One region of the Vibrio palustris genome, then DNA from elsewhere that is predicted to be linked to it. Evidence: riboswitches for the same ligand, from Rfam matches in the RefSeq annotation. Region 1 holds a riboswitch; the other holds the start of a gene.
What was found. A riboswitch is a leader RNA that binds a small molecule or an ion and turns the genes downstream of it on or off. The one in region 1 is predicted to bind lysine.
Positions count from the first base shown of each region.

Region 1 (4,422 bases):
AAATCTTGTGGGCCGTTATAGGTTTGATCTGCATCGATGGCGATAGAAAGACGACAGCCACCAAAATCCATACGACGTAGCGTTTCAAACTCGCTCGGCTTTTGCAGCGCAACGCGATCTAAACGCACTTCTTCCAGTTCATTTTCGCCGATAAAACCTAAATCAACGACGCCATCCATAATCAAACCTGGAATATCGTCATCGCGAACCAACAATAAATCAATTGGCATATTTACCGAATGAACGACTAGGCGCTCACCCATCACATTGAACTGCACGCCACACTGTTTGAGTAGACTTTGACACTCTTTCGCCAAACGGCCTTTTTTCTGAATTGCGATTCTTAAACGTTGAGATGACATAAACACTTCCCTTTGCAAATATTTGAATTTAAATGATTTTTTTGGATTAAAATGAAAAAACCCTCGGGAGCTTAGTTCCCGAGGGTTTGCAATCTGACTATAACCAAATTAACCACCGGGAGATTTCCTGTCTCCCGGGTATGCGCTCATCTCCCGACAGACTGACTAAGGATGATGATGGTGATGATGAATAATCATATTAATTGAGCGCATATTTATAACCGTTTTTTCGTTGGATTGATTTTACACTAACGAAGCTTACGAGATATTTCAAGTGCTTTTTTCGTATTTGTGCGAATTATTAGCGACAATCAATTTGACATAAAAAAAGGAGGTCACATGACCTCCTTTTTAGTACGACATTTTTAGACCAGTTTAAGCCCGGCTTGGAGATTGTGTACGCTTATCATTGATGCGGCGCTGAGAGACCCACTTAAGCACGAGACACACCACAATAAACGTCACTGCTGCGGCACCAAAGGCAATCACGATTGAATCACTCATACCCAATACTATATAACCAATCAACGAAATAAAGGCCGTTGAAAGCGCATAAGGTAACTGAGTTGCGACGTGGTCAATATGGTTACAACGCGCGCCGGTTGACGATAGAATGGTCGTATCTGAAATTGGCGAGCAATGGTCTCCAAACACAGAGCCTGCTAATACCGCACTTAACATCGGTAACATCAATGCAAGATCAGTCGCAGCCGACATATCACCTGCAATAGGTAACATAATGCCGAACGTTCCCCAGGATGTTCCGGTCGCAAAGGCCATAATCCCAGATAAGATAAACAGCAGCACAGGCAACCATTGTGGACTAATACTGTCTTGCACGAGCGAAGAAAGATACGCACCGGTTTGAACATCGCCAATCACCGACCCTATGGTCCACGCAAATACAAGAATGATCACCGCGCCAAACATGGATTTCGCCCCAATCCATAATGTACGACCAATATCTCCGACAGGTAACTGTTGCTTAAATACTGTCGCAATAGCAACCACAAGCCCAACAATTCCGCCCGTGATTAACGAAGTATCTACTGCCGTATTCTCGAATGCACCAAGCACTGAGAATCCCTCATCATTGGCCGCTAACGCTTGAGCTCCCGTCACAATCATAGTTGAGACCGTCGCGATAATGAGCATCACTATCGGCAACACAAGGTCAGAAACCTTACCGTGCTGGCTTTCTGGTATCTCTAATTCTTGATTATCGCTATTTTTTGCTGAGCTGGTATCACAACCTCGCCCTTGAGCCGCTTGCCTTTCATGTTTACGCATAGGTCCAATATCCATACGAAACCAGATCACAGCAAACACCATTAACAACGCAAAAATCGCGTAAAAGTTCATTGGCACTAAACGCATGTACGCACCTAAAGGTGTATAGTCGTTAATGCCATGACTCACTAAAATACCACTGACCAATGTCATAATGTACGCGCCCCAACTTGAAGCTGGCATGACGACACACATCGGCGCAGCAGTCGAATCAAGCACATAGGCTAATTTTGCCCGAGAGACATAAAAGCGATCCGTGACTGGTCGGGAAATCGACCCTACGGCTAAACTGTTAAAGTAGTCATCGACAAAAATGAATACACCGAGGAAAGCAGCCAGTAATTGTGAGCCACGTTTGCTTTTAACACGTACTTGCGCCCATTCGGCAAATGCACGTGTTCCACCCGATAGGGACAACAAAGCGGTCATCATTCCTAGCAAGACAAGGAAGCACAAAATGCTCATATTCCAAGAATTGATCGCGCCATCGCTGATAAATACCGCAATCACTTTTTGCCAAATATAAACCACCGTGTTCGTCACAGAATAATCTGCAAGAAGTAAAGAGCCTAATACAATACCAACACCAAGAGACACTAATACACGACGTGTAATAATGGCTAGGCTAAGTGCGACTACCGGTGGTAGTAGCGATAACGGTGAGGTAGAAAAATCGATTAAATTCATGATCTTCAAAAACCAATTTCGTTGGTTAGAGATCTACTGCAGACAATTACTATGCTAAAAATAATAATTATGTTGAAGCAAGCGAAAGGGAAGCGAACACTCCACCCAACCCTACAGTAGCGCTCCATAGTTTAACAACACAATAGACTATGGCAGTGTTGTACTTATTCAATACAACCCCAGCGAATGTATTTGATGAAAAACAGTCGCTTCGGCAATCGCCCCTTTTTTTATGGTTCATTGACATCACTCCAACCATAAATACTGATGACTATTGCGCCTCTACGGCGAAGATTTCAACTCAAACCAACAATTATCGTTGATAAAAATCTCATCCCCGCTTAGGTGGCGGCTATTGTACGTATTCAAACCCTCATTGCAACCCGAATATCTAGAGATATTTCAAGTGCTCAATCCTTCGCCATATTTTAATTAGTTTGCTAAAAATTGACTTTGTTATGCACTAATACTCACTTAATAAAATTTTTTACATTTATTGACAATTGTTTTTCTATATTTCGTCCCTATATATCTTTAATAGTGAACTTTTTATTGGTAAATACGTCATATAGGATATATTATCATCGACAGTTTATTATTATTTCATTTCAGATGTTGTAAGAATAAAAAGCTCGGTTTAAAATTACTTAAATTATTTTGATTTTATTTAATAGGAAGCAGTCATGTCTGATTTAACAAAAACTCTACTGAACATTCGTAGCCTGCGTGCATTTGCACGAGATCTTACGCTAGAACAACTTGATGAAGCGCTTGATAAATTAACCACGGTTGTTGAAGAACGTCGTGAAGCAGAAGAAGCAGAGCGTGCTGCTCGTGCTGAACAGGAAGCCAAACTTTCTGCAATTGCAGAAAAAATTGCCGCTGATGGTATTGATGTAAATGCATTAATTGATGCACTTTCTGGCGAAACAAAAACCAAGAGTAAATCAAAAGGTAAACGTGCACCACGTCCTGCTAAATATAAATACGTTGATGCTAACGGCCAAGAAAAAACTTGGACAGGCCAAGGTCGTACACCTTCAACTATCCAAAAAGCGTTAGACGAAGGTAAATCTCTAGAAGAGTTTGCAATTTAATCAATATTTATACCTATATGATATAAAAAGGCTCCGATAGCGGAGCCTTTTTTATGTGTATAATATTCTTTATAAACAGTTTATTATCTTAATAATTATTACATGCTAACGTTCCCAATACGCTTCTTCTAAACTATCTTCTCGCTCTGGTAAACCTTTAGATAAACGTGGAGAATGCTGAGCTAATACTTCATAACTAGCGCGGTTAGCATATTTACATACTTGAGAGAATGAGGAGTACGTCAAAAATTCATGTTGATGTTTACTCGAATTAGGAACCATATCTTTATGATATTTATTTGCCGACATATCATGTAGTAACGCCGATAATGCTGCATCCCCGGCACCATTGGTGTTTTTAATTTTTTCCGGCCCGCCCATATAAGGCGCGATGTGTGAATACACTTTCATTGGATTGACACAACTGCTTTTCATCGCAGGGCGGCTAAATTCGTAGCGGTTGAATTCAGCGATGGCACCAGGCAATAACGGTAACGATGTTTCGCGCTTACTCTCTTCTTCGCAATAGCCGGCCATAAACAGTCCAACAGGCCCTGACGTACAGAGTACCAGGTCAACCCATTCTAATGCTTTATCTGAAGCCAGTAATGGATCGTCTTCCCCCGTCAATGCCGTCGCCTCTTCTTCATTCATTGCGACAACCGAGATATGCTCATTTAAAAACTCACGCCAAAATTCAGGATCGTCTTGAATAACAAACTTTGTACCTAAGGTTAATACGACGGGTACATTATATTGTTTAGCATACTCAATTGCTTGCATCGTTGCTTCAGGCATCGGGTCGCCTTGATTGCAACGAATTAAATACGCGGTCAACACTAATGCCGATGCATTGGAAAAAATAGCTTCAGGAATACTTTCTGGTTTCAATTGATTCATCAAACCAGCACTGATCGCAAATGTTCTTTCACCATCTTCCGTAATTAACGCAAAACAACGGCCTATTGCACCATCAACACCTTGTA
Region 1 is NZ_AP024887.1:1,107,571-1,111,992, reverse strand. It holds gene hisG (ATP phosphoribosyltransferase) at 1-362, opposite strand, end outside; His leader region at 414-549, opposite strand; gene OCU30_RS05390 (Na+/H+ antiporter NhaC family protein) at 738-2,339, opposite strand; lysine riboswitch at 2,449-2,632, opposite strand; gene OCU30_RS05385 (H-NS family histone-like protein) at 3,023-3,436, shown strand; gene OCU30_RS05380 (inosine/guanosine kinase) at 3,542-4,422, opposite strand, start outside.

Region 2 (4,422 bases), 790 kb from region 1:
TTCAGATCCTGAGTTGGTGACCATGAGACTACTCGGTTTATGGGCGGGTTTATTATTTTTTTGGCTCCTACAACAATTTCGTTTTTCTAACCGAGAAAAACAACGACTGTTGTGGTTTATAGTGATCGGTAGTTTAATCGAGGCGGGCATTGGCCTTTATCAATATTTCATCATTGCGCCTGAAGCCTTGGCTAAACTCCAACACTTTACGCGTCCATCCGGTGTTTTCCACCAACCGAATGTTATGGCAAGCTTTCTTGCAACTGGCTTATTGGTGTCTGGTTACCTGCTCGCAAGGCAGCCTAAAAAGTACGACGAGCACTGGGTTCAGACTACGCTACTGTATCTCACTTCACTAACGAGCTCTTTACTGTTAGTCGTATTAGCTTCACGTACAGGCTGGTTAGGTTCCATACTAGGCATTATATGCCTCCTACCCTATTTGAAGAAGTACGCTTCTAAAAGACGCTTTATTACTTGGATTATTGCGATACTCGTCGGTGTGAGCATCGGTTTTTTCTCGATGAATCAACAAGGCATGTCAGGTTTTGTCGCCAATAAAATTGATCTGCAAAGCCCTCGTCGATACACATTTCCTCAAACGTTCGACATGATGGTTGAGAAACCATTTACAGGTTATGGCTACGGGCGCTTTGAATCTCAATATATACTGTATACTGCACGCCAACATCAACTCAACCCTAATTATCCACCTGGGCTCGCGTCCATGGATCATCCCCATAATGAATTAATATATTGGGGAGTTGAGGGCGGTATTATTCCAATCATAGGTATTATTATCGCGGCCAGTCTAGTATGTCTACGTCTGCTCTACGCTAAGCGGGGCACTCGTCTAGGTCTGTTTGCACTGCTGCTTCCTATTGCGCTGCACACACAATTAGAGTACCCGTTTTACCATTCAGCCGTTCACTGGATCACCTTTTTGATCTTACTATATTGGATTGATCAGCGGTCACTATCCTATCGGTCTCTTTCATTTCATCCTTGGATTGCCCGTCTATTACGCATTTTATCTTTACTTGTTCCCGTGCTCATCAGTGCCTTCATGCTGACGACGCTACAGACTAACTACGTATTAACACGTTTTGAGCGCTCTCCGAGTAAATATCCAGATATGATTAATCATGTCACTAACTTAGCGGTCTGGAAAAATAGATACGACTGGGATGTATACAGTTTATATTTACGAAAAGGATTAAAAACCAAACAACCAGAAGATATAATGCCATTTGTCACATGGGCTCCAACAGTTATTGAACATCAACCACGTCCGATTTTTTATAAAAAATTAATTCTTTCTTATGAAGCACTTAATGACACAAGTCGGGCAGAACAAACACGTAATGAAGCGCAGTTTTTATTTCCTAAAATCGACTTTACTCATTTGCACGAAAATGCGATATCAGCAGCTTTATCATCATCAAAACTGACAACGCCAAAGCCATTAAAGGAATAGTCTTCAAACAAGATGCAATAAAAACCATTTTTAGTTAATAATTATGCAAAACCCATTGACATTAATCGTGTAAACTCGTTCAATGGACATATAACAGAAGAGGAGCACTACCCAGGCAGGTGTTTTGTGGAGCCACTACTCCAAAACAAATCATTTATGGGGAGTAGTGCCGAGATAACGTTACAAGTGGACAACGTTATCGGGTGAATGGGCTGAATCCCTTCAACTGTCGCCATTGATTGTGCGAAGAGCTTCTGAGGTTTCCTTTCTAAGATCATACCTCTTGCTGCTCACGTCCCTCTCTTCAATATTTAGAATCTAGGTAAATACCTTTTATAGTCAGTTACGGGAGAATCAATTGTGAGCACATTTAATGTAGCGAAATTTGGCGGAACGAGTGTTGCAGACTTCGCTGCTATGAGTCGCTGCGCAACCATTATCGAAAGCAATCCACACACCAAGCTGGTTGTCAGTAGTGCTTGCTCTGGCGTCACTAATTTACTGGTTACTCTAGCGAGCGGAATCGAGAATCCACAAGAACGAGCGACCCTGATTGGAAAAATTGCCGCGATTCATCAGGCGATCGTCGAACAACTCAATGATCCATCAAGCGTAGAAGATCCGCTCTTACACTTTATTGATGTCATTACCAGTGCATCTGAAGCCGCATCTTATCAAACAAGCCAAAAATTGACGGATCACTTGGTCGCCTGCGGTGAGTTAATGTCTACTCACCTATTCACCCAAATACTTCGTGAACGTGGCATTGATGCCATTCGATTTGATATCCGCCACATGCTGCGTACCGACGATAACTTTGGTAAAGCAGAACCACAACTCGAAGAAATCCGTCGGCTTGCCGATGAGCATTTAGTTCCTATCTGTCAACAGCAAGTCGTCGTCACCCAAGGGTTCATTGGCGCCGATAATCAAGGAAATACAACAACACTCGGCCGAGGTGGTAGTGATTATTCAGCAGCACTCATAGCTGAATCTGTCGGTGCGGCGGGTTTAGAGATCTGGACTGATGTGCCAGGAATTTATAGCACCGATCCCCGCATTGCGCCTAATGCCGCGCCTATTGCAGAAATCAGTTTTAATGAAGCCTCAGAAATGGCCAATTTCGGCGCGAAAATTTTACATCCTTCAACATTACTTCCAGCACTACGCCAAGGAATTCCAGTCTTTGTTGGTTCATCAAAAGCGCCAGAGAAAGGCGGCACCTGGATTCGTAAACAAGTAGACAGTGCACCACAATTTCGCGCGCTAGCCTTACGCGATAACCAAACAATGGTTACATTGCATAGTGAAAAAATGTTTCAATCATACGGTTTCCTTGCCAAAGTATTCGAAATACTCGCAAAACATAAACTGTCAGTGGATCTAATTACTACCTCGGAAATCAGTGTGTCACTCACACTCGATAAAACAGACACTTCCGGTGGTGCACCAGAATTACCTCCCGCCGTCCACGAGGAATTGCAATCGTTATGCTCGGTAAAAGTAGAGCATCACTTAAGCCTTATCGCGTTAATTGGTAATCACATGGATAATCAAGGCTATGCGAAAAAAGTGTTTGGCGCTTTAGATGACTTTAATGTGCGCATGATTTGCTATGGCGCCAGTGAGCATAACTTGTGTTTCCTAGTGGACTCCTCATCAGCTAAACAAGCTATTCAACATTTACATGAACAATTATTCGAGTAACGATCTTTCCGCTCATTATTGAGCGATAAGAGTATGCGGTTGTATCAAGTTAATGACTTATGAGCCAGTTTAAATTGCTGGCTCTTAAGTCACTGAACAATTAAAACCATTAAGTAACAACGTTCTTTATCGTCTAGACTTTCTCATTGTAAGAAAAAAACGGTTGCTATTTACACAGCATCCAACGACAATTTATATTCACAAGTTGTTACATAAGAGAAAGCTATGTCGGTTTATTACACTCTATGTTTCTTGTCTGCTGCTGCAATGATCATTGCATTTTTCAACAGCAAAATAGGAAACATGCAAACTACTATCGCCATCACTGCCGGTTCCATGTTGTTATCCTTAATCATTTTAGTGGCAGGGCAAAATAACTGGTTCCATCTAACCCAAATTGCTCGCACCACAATGACGAGTATTAATTTCGAAGATTTTCTACTCAAAGGCATTCTAGGTTTTTTATTGTTTGCAGGCGGTCTCGGTATAAAACTTCCCAACTTAAAAGATCAAAAATGGGAAATTGCTATACTCGCACTCGGAGCCACTCTTTTTTCTACCTTTTTTATCGGCTTCTGCCTCTACGGACTTTGTAACCTCGTTGGTATCCATCTCGACCTGATCTATTGTTTACTCTTTGGCGCACTTATCTCCCCTACAGACCCTATCGCTGTTCTTGCCATTGTAAAAAAACTTAATGCACCAAAAAGAATTTCCACACAGATTGAAGGCGAATCGTTATTTAATGATGGCTTCGGACTGGTTATATTTGTCACTATATTCACTATCGCTTTTGGAAAAGAAGCACCGACGTTCGGCAGTGTCGCAGGGCTATTTCTTCATGAAGCTATTGGCGGTATTGTCTATGGCTTCGTCTTGGGACTAATCTTCCACTATTTAATAAGTGCCACTAATGACCACTCTATGGAGCTATTGTTAACCATAGGTATTCCTACCGCAGGATTTGTGTTTGCAGATGTAATTCATGTCTCTGGCCCACTTGCGATGGTGGTTTCGGGAATAATGATTGGCAACTGGACACGATTTATTGGATTTTCAAAAGAGAGTGAAGAACATTTGGATCACTTCTGGGAACTAGTCGATGAGTTCCTTAATGGCGTACTGTTCCTTCTCATTGGTATGTCTATGCTGCTGTTCAAGTTTCATGTAGAAGATTGGATTGTTATGGCTATTGCTGTCCCTCTTGTACTGTCCGGTCGCTACCTTAGTGTACTCGT
Region 2 is NZ_AP024887.1:313,235-317,656, reverse strand. It holds gene OCU30_RS01520 (PglL family O-oligosaccharyltransferase) at 1-1,477, shown strand, start outside; lysine riboswitch at 1,567-1,739, shown strand; gene lysC (lysine-sensitive aspartokinase 3) at 1,838-3,184, shown strand; gene OCU30_RS01510 (cation:proton antiporter) at 3,410-4,422, shown strand, end outside.
Region 2: linked by a shared signal. The riboswitch ahead of lysC (lysine-sensitive aspartokinase 3) and the one ahead of OCU30_RS05390 (Na+/H+ antiporter NhaC family protein) in region 1 are both predicted to bind lysine.